2 regions of the Paenibacillus sp. J31R122 genome follow, and region 1 is predicted to be linked to the other one. Evidence: predicted binding sites of a transcription regulator. Region 1 holds the regulator's gene; the other holds the start of a gene.
What was found. Region 1 encodes NrdR, which represses ribonucleotide reductase genes. Its sites were predicted from a motif close to AACACNATATATNGTGTT; they were not measured.
Positions count from the first base shown of each region.

Region 2: a site for NrdR is predicted at 6,058-6,075, ahead of AC0YN7_RS02135 (adenosylcobalamin-dependent ribonucleoside-diphosphate reductase). Genes of this name have one in related genera too.

Region 1 is NZ_JBWDNM010000003.1:113,815-122,896, reverse strand. It holds gene AC0YN7_RS06880 (sensor histidine kinase) at 1-86, opposite strand, end outside; gene AC0YN7_RS06875 (ABC transporter permease) at 107-865, opposite strand; gene AC0YN7_RS06870 (ABC transporter ATP-binding protein) at 862-1,782, opposite strand; gene AC0YN7_RS06865 (response regulator transcription factor) at 1,871-2,560, opposite strand; tRNA gene AC0YN7_RS06860 (tRNA-Ala) at 3,382-3,457, opposite strand; gene nrdR (transcriptional regulator NrdR) at 3,501-3,983, opposite strand; gene AC0YN7_RS06850 (small, acid-soluble spore protein, alpha/beta type) at 4,126-4,344, shown strand; gene AC0YN7_RS06845 (lytic transglycosylase domain-containing protein) at 4,447-5,013, opposite strand; gene coaE (dephospho-CoA kinase) at 5,010-5,606, opposite strand; gene AC0YN7_RS06835 (MntP/YtaF family protein) at 5,622-6,338, opposite strand; gene mutM (DNA-formamidopyrimidine glycosylase) at 6,585-7,424, opposite strand; gene polA (DNA polymerase I) at 7,473-9,082, opposite strand, start outside.
Region 2 is NZ_JBWDNM010000001.1:555,398-564,479, forward strand. It holds tRNA gene AC0YN7_RS02100 (tRNA-Leu) at 1-22, opposite strand, end outside; gene AC0YN7_RS02105 (divergent polysaccharide deacetylase family protein) at 182-1,084, shown strand; gene AC0YN7_RS02110 (N-acetylmuramoyl-L-alanine amidase family protein) at 1,049-1,753, opposite strand; gene AC0YN7_RS02115 (YqzE family protein) at 1,884-2,078, shown strand; gene AC0YN7_RS02120 (hypothetical protein) at 2,069-2,968, opposite strand; gene AC0YN7_RS02125 (YqhG family protein) at 3,093-4,040, opposite strand; gene AC0YN7_RS02130 (DEAD/DEAH box helicase) at 4,037-5,860, opposite strand; gene AC0YN7_RS02135 (adenosylcobalamin-dependent ribonucleoside-diphosphate reductase) at 6,137-8,767, shown strand.

The DNA.
Region 1 (9,082 bases):
CGTTTCATTTCTTTCTTCAATAAATACAAGCGGATGAGTGCAGCAACAGCCAGAAAGCCTACAGCCACAACCAAATAAATCAACATGCTCTCACCCGCTTCTCTAGTTACTTAATTTCTTTGCGTCGATATACCCATGCGCTCAAGATCCCGAAACAGACAAATGTAATAATCGGGATTATGATCATCCGAAGTAATAGACTACTGTCAGGGGAAACAGTTCCTATATCATATAGTAGCTTAAACACCGTATAGCTATATATCGTTTGAATAAATGAAATATAATTACCCAATACAGTAAAGAGCATGTCGATGAATAGGAAGAACACCATCGTAAAAGCAATCGTTTTACCACTTTCCGCCATGAGAGTCGCAATCAATGTGGCTATCGATGCTAATGCTGCTACGCAAAGAACAAGCAATCCAAACGTTCTTAAGAAATATAGAGATGTCGATTCATCGGGCAGCTCCCCGAAACCGGACAGCAACGTTGCAACGATACAATTGATTACGGGAAACAGCAGGCCAAGAATAACGGAACCCAGTGCGTACACAAGTTGTTTCGCAGCGATAATCCTTCCTCTACTATTACCGCTAGAAGCGATACTTTTCATCACGCCGGTCGTATATTCGCTAGATATAAAGAAACCGGCAAGCACGCACATCCCAATGATCATAATATAATTTCCCAAAAGCGCGCTTTTCCACATTTCTATCCCGGTAGCCGGATATTCCCCATCCATCGTGTGGTCGATGTATTGAAAGATGGACCAAAATAAAGCGGAGGCCGAGATAATCAATATGAGCGCCCGGAACGACCGATCCTTGCGTAGTTTATACCATTCCGATTGGATGAGGTTATTCATTCCACTCCCCCCCCAATTCGGCCCGTAAAGTACGCTTCCAAATCTTCGCCCATGGGCATAAATTGTTCGATAATCAGTCCAGCCGTCGTTAGCGCCACGGAAACTTTGCCAGGAGTATCTACGTAACTGTACAGTTTGATCGTCCCGTCCGGCAATACTTCAAATTGGGAGGCACCCAATTCCCCTTCAATAACGGCCGCCGCCTTCGCGGCATCATTCACCTTAATATGCAGGTAGTGCTGGCATTTCTCATTAAGTTCATTAGCAGACAATTGCTCCAGTAATTCCCCTTTATGAATAATGCCAAAATGGGTGGCCAACAGATGAAGCTCACTTAAGATATGACTTGATATTAAAATGGTAATTCCATTTTCCCGATTGAGCTTTTTGAGGAGCTCCCTCATTTCGACGACCCCCATCGGGTCCAAGCCATTCGTCGGTTCGTCTAGAATCAGAAATTCCGGATCTCCAAGAAGAGCAATCGCGAGTCCTAGCCGCTGCTTCATTCCTAATGAGAAGTTTTTCGTTTTCTTCTTGCCCGTACTTTGCAGACCGACCAAAGACAGTGTTTTCTCGATGCACGCTTTGCCCGGGATTCCCCGTAGAAGCCTATGGGTGTCCAAATTTTCTCTAGCCGTCATATTCGGATATAAAGCCGGACTTTCGATGATCGAGCCCATTCGTTTTCTAGCTTCGCTCAGATCCTGTGCATCCCTCTTGCCGAACAATTCGATGGAACCGTCTGTCGGGGAAGCCAGCCCGCTGACGATACGGATCATCGTTGATTTACCTGCACCGTTCTGTCCGATAAAACCGTAAATCGCACCTTTTTTGATGGACAGATTCACTCGATTAAGCGCATAGTCCATCTTGTAGACCTTGGTTAAATGATCGGTCTTCAGTACATATTCACTCATCGTCTCACTACCTCTCTCTGGGATAGCTTCATTATCGGAGGCAAAGCATAAGCGATCATAAAGGGATTATTAAGAAAACATTAAGTTGTTATTTGAGCCGGTATCCCATCCCCCATAACGTTTCTATATAATCTTCTTCGGGATTTACTTTGGATAGTTTATTTCGTAAATTGCTCATATGGACGATAATCGTATTGTCATCCCCCACAAAGGTATCCTCCCATACGCTCTCGAATAAATTTGCCTTAGAGAACACTTTCTTCGGATAGGACATGAAAAGCTCGAGAATAGCAAACTCCCTTGCCGTCAGCATCACTTCCGATTGGTTGATCGTTACGGTCTTTGTATCCTTGTTTAAACTAATGTCTTTATACTGGATTTGATCGCTGGGAGCCTTGCTGATCAATCGGCTGTACCTTCTTAAATGGGAGTCGATTCTAGCTGACACTTCTTCGATATCGAATGGCTTCGTTATATAATCATCCGCGCCGATGCGTAGAGTGGTTACTTTCGTCTGCTGTTCTTCATTAGCTGAAATGACGATAACAGGAGTCGGATTCTTTTCGTTTATTTTTATAAGAAGCTCCTCTCCCGTCAGGCCGGGAAGCATCAAATCAAGCAGTATCATATCCCATTCCTGTCTTTCCAGATAGATCATAGCTTCCGTCCCGGAATACGCGGGCAGAGGAGAATAACCGCTTTTCTTTAAGATTTTGCACAACAGTTGGTTGATGTCACTATCGTCTTCAACTACCAAAATGTGTGTCGTTCTATCCAACATTCTCACCTACTATCTGTAATATTAGAAAGATACTTTCGACAGGAAGTGTTAAAAGCCCTTTTGAATCGATTAAGTACAAATTGATCATAAATTTACTTCTCTAAAAAATCAAACCGTATCCCTTAAATTAACCACCAACTCCCACCTGCTTTACTACTATTTGTGATGAGGTTCGCCACAATTGATTTTGAACTATTCTGCCCGTTAATGAAGCATCGTCAGTCTAACACTTTATTTTCCAGCCTAGAACTTTATCTTCTTCTGACAGTAAGCAAGAAGTGTAGCAGTGAAAACTATTATCATTGACATTCACCGTGAAAGAATAATCTTACTTTCAGTTACAATACTAGATGTCTGCTCCCATCATTTAAACGCGAATAATATACTTTCTATCCATGCATTTCCCAACAACGGTCCGAGTCCGAGATACGAGCGAAGAAACAACAAAGATTACGTCCCCAATTCGTCCCCAAGATTATCAATGTGGGATCGTAAGTTATTGTAATCTTAAACAAAAAAAACCTTGCTACGCAAGGGCTTGAGTCGTTTATGGTTGGTAGAGCCTAGGGGGATACAGCTCGTCAAACTCGCTTACCCACTATGGGATGTCCGAATCTTGATCCAATTGCTGACGAAGTTTATTCAACGGGGACTTTTAGCGGTAGATTCAGACGCCGTGCTCCTCCACTAGATGCATTTCCTTCGAAGCCCATTCACTTCATTATGTCCGCGCGGACTGAACCCCGGGTTCGCCCCCTGGGCAATCCACCAAATAAACAGAAAACCACGTCCAGAGGACGTGGTTTGAATTGTTTATTTGGTGGAGCCTAGGGGGATCGAACCCCTGACCTCATCGCTGCCAGCGATGCGCTCTCCCAGCTGAGCTAAGGCCCCAAATGACGACAAAGCTGATATTATCACATGATCGCCAAAACTGTCAATCTTTATCTGTTGGACTGCTCAGTGGTTCCTTGGAGAGCAGACTGTTGAGCTCTTTCATAAACATTTCGATATCTTTGAATTGGCGATATACGGATGCGAAGCGAACATAGGCTACCTCATCAACTGGATAGAGCTCATTCATTACGATCGCCCCAATTTCACTGCTATCTACCTCGGCTAGAGCTGTTGTTCGAAGCTCCTTCTCTACCTCGGAGACGATAACCTCGAGACGCTCGGCCGGTACAGGGCGCTTCTCACAGGCGCGAATGAGTCCGCGCAAAATTTTATCGCGGCTGAATTCTTCGCGGCTGCCATCTTTTTTGATGACGATTAGTGGTGTCTCCTCAATCATTTCGAAAGTCGTGAAGCGTCGGCTGCACTTCTCGCATTCACGTCGGCGGCGGATAGACTTGTTTTCGTTGGCCGGTCTGGAGTCTAATACTTTGGTTCCGGCATAGTCACAGATTGGGCATTTCATGGTGCTCCATTGCCTCCTTTCTCAATCAAACGATCATTTTCAAAGCTTTTTTTTAACCTAATCTTTTTTCCAGACAATTCCTGTAATGAACTTTTGATTTTCGCACATAATACATTTACCAACCGCAAGGAGGTGAACATACATGAGCGCATCACGCAGCAGTAACCAATTGGTTGTTCCACAAGCTACAGCAGCACTTGACCAAATGAAATATGAAGTGGCTCAAGAGCTAGGAATCTCTATGCCGCAAGACGGCTACTTCGGTAACATGGCTACAAAAGACGCAGGCTCCATCGGGGGATCTATCACCCGTCGTCTAGTACAAATCGCTGAGCAATCACTTGCCGGCGGAGCACGTTAATGATTTATTAAAAGTTGTATGAATATCTGTAGCTTTGGCTGGGCCCGTTCAAGAAGAGATGGGCCTCCAAGGCTTCAACTTATGTTCACTCGTTATCACTCATTAGAAACTAGGATAGAGACCTTTGTACTTATTATAATAATAAATGACTCTATGTACATAGTGCCTTGTTTCTCCGAATGGAATTTGATCTACTGTTTTTAGCTTTCCGTCCCATACACCCGAGTCAAGCCATTTGCGAACATTGCCTGGCCCCGCATTATAAGCGGCAATTGCGGCAATTGGATTTTGATCAAATTGCTGATGCAATGATTTTAAATACCAGGTTCCAACCTCGATATTTACATCAGCGCGATGTCGCAGTTTATCCTCTGTTACTTCCTTGAATCCTGCCCTTTGAACGACCCATTTGGCCGTCTCCGGCATAATTTGCATTAAACCAAGTGCACCCTTCTTCGAATCCTTACCTGTCTTATAGTTCGTTTCACTACGTATAATGGCAGCGACCAAATGAGGCTCCACACCATAATTCGATGCGCTTGCACGTATATCGTCCTTATAATAGATCGGGTACATCATCGTTGCGAGCCAGTCCGACTTCAGAAATAATATCGTTAATAGGCCGATCAACAACACAAGAAATACTCTCTTCTTAAACAATATTCTCATGTTAAGCCCTGGTCTTTCCAAAATTGATCAATTTGCCGTCTAGTCTCATCCAGTGTTCCGTTGTTATCAATTACCCAGTCCGCGAGCTCACGCTTTTGTTCGATATTCATTTGTAGAGAAACTCGCCGCTCTGCTTCCGCCACAGTAAGTGAGTTTCGCTCGATAAGTCGTGCGATCTGGGTCTCCTCAGGCACATAAACCACCATTATACCTTCATACAAATGCTGCTGCTTCGTTTCATAAAGGAGCGGCACATCCGCAACAATAAGACGTTCCGGATACTGCTCCGCGTATGTATGAATGCGCTGCTGCATGCTAGCTCGAATGGCTGGGTGAGTAATTGCTTCCAATTGCGCTAAGGACGCTTTGTCCTGAAACACGATCTCGCCAAGCGCTTTACGGTTAAGTGATCCATCCGGCAGCAATACTGCTTGTCCGAACAGAGAGGCGATAGCCTCCAGCGCCGACTCTCCGGGAAGTACGACCTCCCGCGCGACTTGATCGGCATCGACCAGCAGCGCACCGCGTTCGACAAGCATTTTTGCGATTGTGCTTTTTCCGCTTGCAATACCGCCGGTTAATCCGATTATCATCTTATTCACCTCTACTTATAACAACTTCATGATCCCCATCATGATCAATAATATGCCTGGCAAAAAAGATAATGCTTGCATTCCTTTCCAAGAAGAGAAACGAAACCCGAAACGGATCCCTCCGACTAGAAAAATAGCGCTCGCTGCAGTTATCGTTAACGCGGTCAGCAAGGCAGGCAAACCGATCATTGCCGCACCAAGCCCCGCGCCAAACGCATCAAGTGACAATGCAACTCCGAGCATAACCGCTTCCGATGCGGAGATCGTTCCCGATTTGTCCACGTCAGCCGCTTGTGGCGTTCGCAATATTTGAATGACAAGTCCTAGACGCTTCAGTTCCACCATGACGATTAGTGCTGTATTCGCAATGTCGTCAATTGGTGATATCTCCTGCGTGACTGGAGCTGAGCCGCTATTATCCGCCCTTGCTTCATTACGCTCACCGGTTTCATCATTTTGACGCCCGCGTTTTAGCTGATACAGTGCCCAACAGCCAATAATAATAAGGACGCAAGCACCAATCAGCCGTGCAGTAAATTCGGGTAAATATCCGGTTAACCAGCCGCCAACCTGCATCGATAGCCAAATAATGAAGCCCGAGCAGCAAGCAATAATGAACACCGACAAAAACGGAATACGGATACGCCTTAGACCGTACGTTACTCCTACGCCAAAACCATCCAAGCTAACGGCAAAAGCTAAAACTAACAGTGACGCTAAATGCGCGAACAATCGTAAGTCCCTCCCCGCACAGCGACAGCCTCGTGCATCCCAAGCGTAAACGGCTGGAGCCGTCCCATGGCGGCGTGAGCTCGTTTCGCGATGAAATATAGGCTGAGTATAAGGGTGAAACTTATACTTACCTATATTTCAAGCAGGCTATTGCACTAGACATCCGCCTATTGCTCATAATACGGATATCATATGCGGAGAGTTAATGACGGTGCATAGCGCCGCCGATCTGAAACTACAGTTTCCTTACTTAGAGCTTCTCAATGGCTGGCATTTGCTGCAAATATGCGTGCCTCTGCCTGCCACCGTAAACTTCTCGATCGGTTTAGAACAGGAAGGACAAGGCTCGTCCTTCCTGCCGTATACGAGCAGCTGATGCTGGAACATTCCCATCTCGCCTTGCCCGTTCACATAGGATTTAATAGACGAGCCGCCTGCCTCTACAGCACGACCAAGTGTTTGACAGATAGATTCGAACAGTCTCTTCCACTCAACCGGTCTTAAAGTGTCTGGGGTCCGCTCCGGATGAATTCGCGCTTGAAACAACGCTTCATCCACATATATATTTCCTAGCCCCACGATATGCTCTTGATTGAGCAGCAAGGGCTTAATGCGAGTCGTCCGATGTGCCAGCTTATTCCGCAAAACCTCCATTGTGAATGCAGGCTCCAGCGGTTCAATTCCCAGCTTATTAAGCGGAGGAAGGTCTAGCTCTTCTCCCTTTAGAAACAAGTGCATCGTGCCGAATTGACGTACATCCTTGTAGCGTAAATCCGTACCATCTTCAAAATGAAATAGTACATGCGTATGTCGTTCAATTGGCTCGTCCGATTGAAACACGCCGTACCTGCCTTCCATTCGCAAATGGGATACGATAACGAGATCATCCAATATGATTCTCAGAAATTTGCCGCGACGCTCAACCGTTTCAATCCTTTGTCCGATAAGTGCATCCGCAAACTGTTCCGGTTCTGCAGGGCGCTGTATAATACGCGGTAATCCGACGGTTACTGCTTTTATCCGTTTACCAGCTACTAATTCAACTAATGTTCTTTTTACCGTTTCTACCTCTGGCAATTCAGGCATTTCTCTTCACCTCAACTACCATTATAACCGAAAAGGACTACTTAAGCGTTACTTTGCTTCATACCAATTTGCACCGTAGCTGACATCAGCTTTGAGAGGCACATCAAGCTTCAAAGCTGCGGACATGACATCCGGAAGCAACGACTTCATAAGCTCTAATTCATCCTCCGGCACTTCAAACACGAGCTCATCATGAACTTGCAGGAGCATACGGCTCCGCAGCTTGCGTTCGCGCAGGGCATGATCCATATGCACCATTGCCAGCTTGATAATATCAGCAGCTGTTCCTTGAATCGGCGTATTCATAGCGGTACGTTCCGCAAACGAACGAATGTTAAAGTTAGAGGCTTTAATATCCGGCAAATAACGTCTACGCCCAAGCAATGTCGTAACATATCCATCCTTGCGCGCCTCTGCTACAACATCATCCATAAATTTGCGCACACCTTTGAATACTTCAAAATATTGCTCTATAAAATGTGACGCTTCCTTACGTGTGATGCCTAGATTTTGCGATAGACCAAAATCACTTATTCCGTAGACAATTCCGAAGTTTACGGCTTTGGCTTGTCGGCGCATGTTGGAATCAACCTGCTCCGCCGATACTCCAAACACGTCCATGGCTGTCTTCGTATGGATATCCATATCGTTAATGAACGCTTCCTTCAAATTCTCGTCACCGGATATATGCGCGAGCACGCGCAGCTCAATCTGCGAGTAATCCGCCGCCAATATAGACCAGCCCTTCTCCGAAGGGACAAACGCTTTACGAATTTTACGTCCTTCCTCTAGACGTATCGGAATGTTCTGTAGGTTGGGGAACTGACTGCTTAGCCTTCCGGTTGCGGCAATCGTCTGACGATAGTACGTATGTACCTTGCCAGTCTCTCCGCGAACCTCCTTGAGTAAACCTTCAACATAGGTAGATTGCAGCTTCGCAAGCTGTCGGTAATTAAGAATCAGTGGAATTATCTCACTATAAGGAGCCAGCTCTTCCAGCACCTCGGCATCAGTTGAATAGCCTGTTTTTGTTTTTTTCTTAGCGGGCAAGCCCAGCTTATCAAACAAAATTTCGCCTAGCTGCTTCGGAGACCCAATATTAAACTCCGTACCTGCATGCTTGTAAATATTCGTCACGATAGCAGTTAACTGGCGTTCTAGATCACTGCCCAGCGCCTTCAGCTCTTCCCGCTCCACCTTAATGCCCTGACGCTCCATACCAGCCAAAATACGAGACAACGGCTGCTCTAGATCAAAATAAAGCTTACTCATGCCAGTCTCATTCAATTCCTCCGTCAATAATGGCACAAGACGTTTAACCGCTTCTGCTTTAAGCGCCAAATGACGATAAAGAATCTCCGCGCCCGGCAGCTTGAATTTGGCGCCCTTGCCGTAAACGGCTTCATCGGAAGGCAATCCCGGCAAATTATGCTTCTCATTAATACCGCTTAACGTCTGGGTTGCTTCTGTTGGGTCTAATAAATATGCGGCAAGCTGAACATCGAAAGCCGATCCATTAAGTTCAATTCCGCCCCACGCTAACGCAAGCTCTACCTTATGCAGGTCAAATCCGTATTTAGGCTTGTCCGCTTGACCCAGCCATTCACGAAGCTTCGCTGTGAAAGGCTGCTCTAATACTGAAATTGGAGCGACGTATA
Region 2 (9,082 bases), on a different contig from region 1:
CTGCCAATTCCGCCACGACCGCAAATATTGTGTCAACAGAAAATATATTACCATGCTGGTAAGGCGACAGTCAAGTTAATTATTCAATTAATTATTCAATTATTTATCTGTTTATTTTTCAAATTAGAGCATATTTTTCCTCGACATCACAAACAATAAAAGGATAGAAAGAGGTGGGGTAATGATGTATGAGCAAAGCGATACAAATAATAACTGCTATATGAAAAAGTCATCACAAATTAAGGCTAGACCATACATACGGATGACTACTACACTATGCTTGTCTATGGCCTTATGTTTGGGAAGTGGAGTAGTAAAAGCAGAGGTAACTTTGGAATCATCCTCTGCTGGAATGATTCCTGCGCCTGAGCAGCAACAAAAACGCACCTTGGCGATTGTAATTGATGATTTTGGCAATGACATGAAAGGCACAGATGAAATGATGAAGCTGCCTGTCAAATTTACAGCTGCGATCATGCCTTTTATGCCGACAACAAAACAGGATGCAGAAGAGGCTCATCGTCTCGGTCATGATGTCATCATACATATGCCGATGGAGCCGAATAAGGGGTTAAAGAAATGGCTTGGACCAGGTGCGTTAACGGTTGATTTAACAGACGCGGAAGTACGTCAACGTGTGGAAGAAGCTATCCGTAATGTTCCTCATGCAGTAGGTATGAACAATCACATGGGGTCTAAGGTAACATCAGATGAACGAATGATGCGGATTATTCTTCGTGTTTGCAAGGAGAATGGTTTATTTTTCCTAGATAGCCGAACCTCTTACAAAACAGTTGTCCCAAAAATAGCGGCGGAGCTAGATGTCCCAATTGTCTCAAATGATGTTTTTCTGGATGATGTTCACACCATCCAGCATATAACCAAGCAAATTGATGTACTGCGTAAACATTTAGAATCCCACGTCAGCTGCATCACAATTGGACATGTAGGCGTTTATGGTGACAAGACGGCATCTGTCCTGAAGCAATCTATACCTGTGCTGCAGCCGAACGTACAATTCGTAAAATTGTCGGAGCTTATTCGTCCATCAGTGAGTGATCCATTTATACTGCCGAATTCCTGAGGCAATTGCACCTGCAATTTCCAGCTGCTTGCGCGAATCTGTTAACATGGCTCGATCGGCTTCACTGCTTATAAAACCCATCTCGACAATAACAGCTGGCTGGTGAACGCGCTTCAGTAAATAGAACGGCTTTCCTTCCCTTGGGAGGAAAGCTGTATTTTGCTGTCTGTTTAGCGCATCTTGAATACAAAAGGCAAGCAGGGCGCTCTCTCCATGCAATTGGTGGAGGACAAGCGGCCCGCGTTTTGACTTGTTTTTGGCTGAATTAACATGCAAGCTTACGAGCAGCTCACTGTCAATTTCTTCTGTCAATTGGCGACGGTGTGACAAATCCTTCAAATGTCTGGAGCGACTAACATGCCAGCGGTTATCCTCGCTTAACGCATAGTCGCTTGTACGATTCATAACGGCTGGAATACCTTGGCTCCGCAGTAACACATATAGCTTCTTAGCGATAGCTAAATTAATATCCTTCTCCAGTGTATCGCCAGATGAGGCGCCGCCGTCGATGCCACCGTGTCCAACGTCAATAATGACAGTTGTTGATGGCAGTACCCAGTTATCGGTAGCAACCGGCAGCAGCGGCCATGCAGCCGATGAAACTGTGGTGACGTTAACGAGTACAGCGATCAGCATACAGTTAAAAGCTAATAGTATTTTTCGCAGCATAACAAATGTTCCTCCAAACACTTAGGTGTGACATTAGCGTGGCTGTTTTGAGGGGAACTCATGCATGTTTACATTCGGATAAAACGGGGCAACCTTATAATATCTTATTTAAGCATGGAGGGTGAAGCAAATGGCAAAAAGCGATGAGTATGTTAAATATGTTACAGAGCAATTTATCACTTATATCGAAACTCCCCGGGAAGAGCGGAAGCAAATAAAAACGTCAGCCAAAGCGAGTAGAGAGCCATGGATGACGCGGTGGTTTGGTTGGGGTCCAATAAGTGTCATACTTTGGTGGCGAGGTCGAACGGAGCGTCACCGGTAAAAGTCGCCATTATCCATTAATAGACTAAATGGTAAGTATCTGCGATCGGAGCCATCTTCATTATTTTCTAGAGCTATAAAAATAATGCCATTGTCCCATTTGTGGTAGCCTGTTATGGACCACACATACAGCATTTGTCCATCGAACAGTTCAGCTATGTAGCGGAGCTGTTCTTTGTTATTCAATTTATTCAATAAAGAAGAGTATGAGTTGGCTTGTAGCATGAGTGGTTCCTTGGTAAGCCAAGGCATTTTGCCATAAGGATCAAAGGAAGCTATTGTAACACTTTTAGATAGCTTCGATTTTGTTGGGAATGGCTTTAATGACGATGATTGGTGCTCTATTTTGCTTGCATTAATCCATCCGTCTGCCTCCACAGGAAGCTGTTCACCAGTAATAGCATCTGTAAAATAGGTTTCTTGATTCGTTGTTACCTTCCATGCAGCGAGCAGCGGGTTAATATAGATAGCTTCTATTTGATTTGCGGGCTTAAGCAGCTCTAGCTGCTTGATTGAACGCTGCATAGTCTGTACTTTAAATGGCGAATCACTGCCGATGCCGTATTCTCCTAACTGATACCCGCCCTGATCGACAGCGTTAATGACCAAATATCCAACGACCTGCTCCTTCTGTTTAACAAGGACGAGCCAGCTATGTGTGCCAGGACCGAGAGGGGAAATGTCCAGCGTTGCGAGCTTCCACTTCTCAAATTGCGGCTGATCCGCTAGCTCCTTAACCCAACGTTCGGCTTGCTGTTGAATCGATTGATTAGCCTTCTCCAAATTTGTTGTAATCGCAGCAGTTGCTGACTGATTTTGCATTCCACTGGAAAAAAGTAATACAGTGCTTAGTATACAAGCGGTTATTATTCGAAATAACTGTTTTCGCATATTCAATCACCTCTGTTCCATTGTATAGGACAAGCTTTAAGAAGGCTGTTGCAACCTGTCGCGTAACGGCGGTCACTATACCGCCGTTTTTTGACGTATGGCAACAGATATCGTCTAATGCTTGTCAGTCGATGCCTTCCAAATGAAAGATGCCGCAATTTATGGCGGATGAGGTCACTCTAGGCTCATACTGCCAGCGGATTTCAGCTTGTCGCTGTGTAAACTGCTCTTGAATTGCAGGCTTTGTTTCCTCAGTCGCATGATTAATCAGCGGCTCGTAATAAGAATTGACTCGATCAAGCTCATCTTCCAGCCTAGCAGAGGCCGATTCGGCCCAGCTATAATCATAAGCTCTAAGCTTACGCTCCAATACTTGCTCCACGATTCCGAGTGCTTTATTGAATGAAATGCCATTTCTCGTAATGTGAATATTAGCCGGAAGACGCGGAGTCAGCTTATGCGATAACAATCGGTCGTAAAATTGCTCGACACATTGACCGGTTGCCAGTGAAACACCAAAGCTATGAATTTCCTCACGCTTCTGATCACAGGCAAACTCGACTCGCATATTAACGCCCAGCCAGGCGGTATAGGGAGTAGAGCTGAATGGCGTGCTGCTCCGTTTTTCTGGTTCTTGGAATAAATAGACGTAACTACCCTTCGCCTTGGCGGCATCGAACAACTGGTCGAGCTTGCGCGCACCGAAAAATAAATCCTCGCGAGGTACGCGTACAGGTGCAGCTAAGCTTCCGTGTATGAATCCAAGTGAACGCCCGAGCGCAGCATTAGCAGCTGCGTCAGCCTCTGTTACGGCAGTCTCTGCTTTCTTTGCTGTTTCTAGTTCAATGGTCATATCATATTTTTGCTTGTCGGTGACAAATAAGAAGGTCATCGTTTCGGGCTCTGAGCCTACCCGATCCACGAAGCTCCAATAGTAAGGTCGATTCGTTAGCTCCCGATCGGCGGCGGGTGACAGTTTAACTGTGAAATGAGATGGTGATTTTTCTAAAATAGAACATTCTGTCGCTTCCAAAAAACGATTTACAAATTTGTGCACCTGTTTCTCGTTCAAGGCCGCACCTCCACCGTTTGTCCAAGAGAATCAAAATTAACAATTAAATTAGGAGCCGTCTCTACCGTCACTTCACTCGTTTTCACCTCGTCGCGAATACGGCTGAGCGAGGAACCTAGGTGATTAATTTTCTGCTTCAGCTCGTTATCGCTACCGGCTTCCAGCAGCAGCCGAGCAAGTCTCTGCTCTATCGAGCCGTCACTTTTTTCAAAGCGTTCCAAAATATGATCAAGCTCACCAATGACAAGCTCGAATAAGTTGATTTTCTCATGCAGCAAACCGACGATATGCTCTTCAATCGTTCCGATTGTGCATAAATTATAAATTTTTACATCCTCGGTTTGACCTAGACGGTGAACGCGTCCAATTCGCTGCTCCACTCGCATTGGATTCCATGGCAAATCAAAATTGATCATGTGGTGGCAAAATTGCAGGTTAATACCTTCGCCTCCGGCTTCTGTTGCTATCAGAATTTGAGCTCGACCGCGAAACAAATCCATCATCCAATCCTTTTTACCTCGGTTCATGCCGCCGCGGTAGGGAACAGCGATCATATTTTGCGCTCGGAAAAACTGCAGCAAATATTCTTGAGTCGCTCGATATTCGGTGAAAATAATGACCTTGTCATCCATTTCCTTGACAAGCTCCATCGCTTTCTCTGCTTTCGTATTCGCTTTAATGCTCCGAATTTTCTCGACAAGCTCCCAGATCTTCGGACGCATCGGAGAATCCTCGGCTGTTTTTTTGAAGAGATTCACTAGAGTCAGAAACACTGCGTCGCGGCTGCTGCAAACCTCACGCTGCAATGTGACAAGCGACAGCATGCTTGTCATGTCACCGCCGCTCTCGTCATAACGCTCCTTCACAAAGCCAGTGACTGCGTCATAGAGCGCCTTTTCTTCTTCGGAGAGGTTAAGCGGAATGTTCTTCACTATACGTTTCGTGAAGTTAATGCCTCCATCTCCGCGGCGATTGCGGATCATTACGCCCGATAATGCTTCATGCAGCTGCTCCTCATTTTTAGGCAGACGTTTATCGACTACGAAATTCGCGGCAAATTCACTTTGTCCACCAAGCTGGCCAGGCTTTAGAAGCGTAATGAGATTGAATAGCTCGTCCAGATCATTTTGGATCGGAGTAGCTGTGAGTAAAAGACAATACTTTTTGCGCAAAATATTAGCGAATTGGTAATTCGTCGTTTTTTTATTTTTGAGCTTATGCGCCTCATCGATAATGATTAGATCATAGTCGATACTGAGTACGAGCTCGCGATGCGGGTCGCGTTTGGCGGTATCTATCGAGGCTACGACGATATCGTATCCCCAAGTATGCGCCTTTTTCTGGGCTACAGCCGATATCCCAAACTTCTGATTCAGCTCTCGCACCCACTGAAGCACTAGCGATGCAGGTACGAGAATTAATACCCGTTTTGCAAGACCGCGAACCATATACTCTTTTAAGATGAGCCCAGCTTCTATTGTTTTGCCTAGACCGACTTCATCTGCCAAAATAGCACGACCGCCCATTTCGTGCACGACTTTGCGGGCTGTACTAATTTGATGCGCCATCGGCTCGAATGCCGGAAGTGTCCGTAAGCATTGCAGTTGATCGAAGCTTTCAATGCGTTTCGACTGCTCAGCTTCCATCGCAAGCTGATACAAGGTCCAATCGTCCCAGGGGCCACCTCGCGTCGTACGATTTTGCAGCTCTTCAAACCATGTACGATCATACTGTAAATCAACAAGCGGATGCAGCTTGCGGCTGACTATAACTGAACCTGTCTCAGCTGATGCAGCTTGTGGTGTTGTATTAAATGACATTAAGATCAGCTCCTTCCGCAAAATAAGGGATAAGTTATATGTAGTATTGCCTTTTCATTAGAGAATAATAAGAAGCCTTCTAAAATAGAGTATGGACAAGCATAGACGTGAGAGAAGGCGTATAAGCGGATAAGCTTTAGAAATTTAGCCACATATGAATGTGTATATCAATATGTTGTGTAGTATAATTGTTTTAGACCACAATATATTGTGCTTTGAGCATATATTGGGATACATATGGCTTGGTGCGCAGTGAATAGAGGAGGAATTATATTGCTGGAAACAACACAAGTAAATCGGTTAGAAGGACTGAGCGAAAAAATATTTTTGGATCGATACGCTTGGAAAAACGCTGATACGAACGAAACGAAGGTCGGTGACGTTGTACTTGTTCTGACGAAGGAGGATCCGAAATTCCCTGCAAAGGAAGTTGGCGAAGTAGTGGCGCGACAAGGTAGCGCGGTTACGGTGAAGCTGCGTAGCGGCGATATCATTGAATCGACAGTTGAGAAGTTGACGCTAACGATAGAGAAGACACCTGTAGAGATGTGGGAGCGGCTCGCGGGCGCGATGGCTTCCGTAGAAGTCACCGAGGATAAGCAGCAGGAATGGCGAGAGAAATTTAAATATATTTTGGAAGATTGGAAGCTAGTTCCCGGAGGACGAATAGCAGCTGGTGCAGGAGCAAGCGAGGAGCTGACGTTGTTCAACTGCTACGTCATTCCTTCACCGAAGGACAGTCGGGGCGGAATTATGCAAACACTCACGGAAATGACTGAAATTATGGCGCGCGGCGGCGGTGTAGGAATGAATTTATCTTCGCTTCGTCCTCGCAGAGCAATCGTTGCCGGCGTGAACGGTTCTTCCAGCGGTGCGGTATCATGGGGCGGACTGTTCAGCTACGCGACGGGGCTAATTGAGCAGGGAGGCAGCCGTCGCGGAGCATTAATGCTGATGATAAATGACTGGCATCCGGATGTGCTTGAATTCATAACGATTAAACAAACAATGGGTCAGGTGACCAATGCCAACTTATCCGTATGTGTAAGCAATGCTTTTATGAAGGCTGTCAAAGAGGATCTGGATTGGGAGCTCGTATTTCCGGATACGAAGGAAGTGGATTATGATGAGATATGGACGGGTGATATTGATAAATGGCGAGAACTTGGTAAAAAAGTAATTCACTATAAGACCGTGCGCGCGCGTGATGTATGGCAGACGATTATTGAATCCGCTTGGAAATCTGCTGAGCCCGGTATCGTATTTATGGAATACTACAATCAGATGTCGAACAGCTGTTATTTTAACCCGATTATTAGTACGAATCCGTGTGGTGAACAAGGCTTGCCAGCTTGGGGTGTTTGCAATTTATCAGCAATCAACTTATCTAAATTTTACGATGAGGAAAGTCATGATGTGGCGTGGGATGATCTAGCCAAGGTGACGAGATGGTCGGTACGATTCCTCGATAATGTAATTGATAAGACGCCGTATCATTTTGAGGAAAACGAGCAAAACCAGAAGCTAGAGCGGCGTATAGGGCTTGGTACAATGGGGCTTGCGGAGCTGATGATTAAATTAGAAATTCGATATGGCAGTCCGGAGTCGTTAGTATTCTTAGATAAGCTGTATGCGTTTATTGCGCGTGAATCCTATTTGGGATCGACTGAAATTGCTGGGGAGAAAGGTTCGTTTAAAGCTTTTGATGCGGTGAAATATGTTCAGAGCGGCTTTATGAAAAATATGATTGATGAGTTCCCAGAGATTGGAGACGCGGTTGCGGAACGCGGAATGCGCAATGTTACAGTCATAACGCAAGCACCGACAGGCAGTACAGGTACGATGGTCGGCACGTCCACGGGAATTGAGCCTTATTTTGCATTCGAGTATTATCGTCAGAGCCGACTTGGATTTGATAAGCAATATGTGCCGATTGCTGCGGAGTGGAAGGATGCTCATCCTGGGGAGGAATTACCGGATTATTATGTGACATCAATGAGCTTGTCGGCAGAGGATCATATTCGCGTACAAGCTGCCATACAGCGCTGGGTTGACAGCTCGATTTCGAAAACGGCGAATTGTCCGGCTGATTTTACGGTGGAAGAGACAGGCAGACTATATGAGCTTGCTTTTGAGCTGGGCTGCAAAGGGGTAACGATCTACAGAGACGGAAGTCGTGATGTTCAGGTGCTGTCGACGAAGAAGGAAGAGTCGGCGGAAGAAAATACGAAGCTGGCAGATGATCAAGGGTCAGAGAAGGAAGATTCACCTGTTATAAATAGCAGTGAGAAGCCTAATGACGCTGACTTAGAGGTGCTAACGGCTTCAAATCTACGGGCGAATCAAGTGCTGGATAAACAATATAAACGTCGCCCGCAAGTTTTACGTGGCGCTACTTATAAGGTCAATACGCCCTTCGGTATGGCATATATAACAATCAATGACTTGAACGGCACACCTGCTGAAATTTTCTTAAATGTAGGCAAAGCGGGTTCGGATGTTTTCGCCATGGCAGAAGCTTTAGGCCGAGTTTGCTCGTTATTTCTGCGTTACGGTGAGCATGGCAATAAAGTGAAGCTGCTTATTAAGCATTTGAAGGGTATAGGAGGCACGGGTGCGATCGGCTTCGGTGTTAATCGTGTAGAATCCATCGCTGATGCGGTTGCGAAGTCATTGGAGATTCATACGGAGAGCGGTGAAGAGCACGCTGCGGCGATTGAAAGTTCTGAATTGTTAGGGATGAATTCTCAGGCAGATGAGTTACCTCCAGAAAAGCTAATTGAATCAAGCGTTCAAACGAAAGGAGAGGGCTCGCGCGATCTCTGCCCGTCATGCGGCTCCGCTACATTGATCAATATTGAGGGCTGTAAGCAGTGCAGTAATTGCGGGTATAGCAAGTGTAATTAGGGGTAGAGACGATCATTCTGATGGAGGATTGCACCGGTCCACTTTGATATCAATTTCAATTTTTCGCCTATAAACAACGTCTTTCGTTTTATAGGGGAAGGGATGGAGTTGACCTGCTTACTTATTCTGACGAGGTTCTTCTCCAAATTCCTCGAATTACCAGGCTCAACAACATATAATGTGAACAGCATGGCGATCTATAAGGTTTCATTCCACGAGTTGGAGGCTTTATGCCAACGTTATGGAACTGGTTAGTAGTATAACGGCAATGAGGGGGCTGTCCCGAAGCAGAGTAATCTGCTAGGAGCAGCCTTC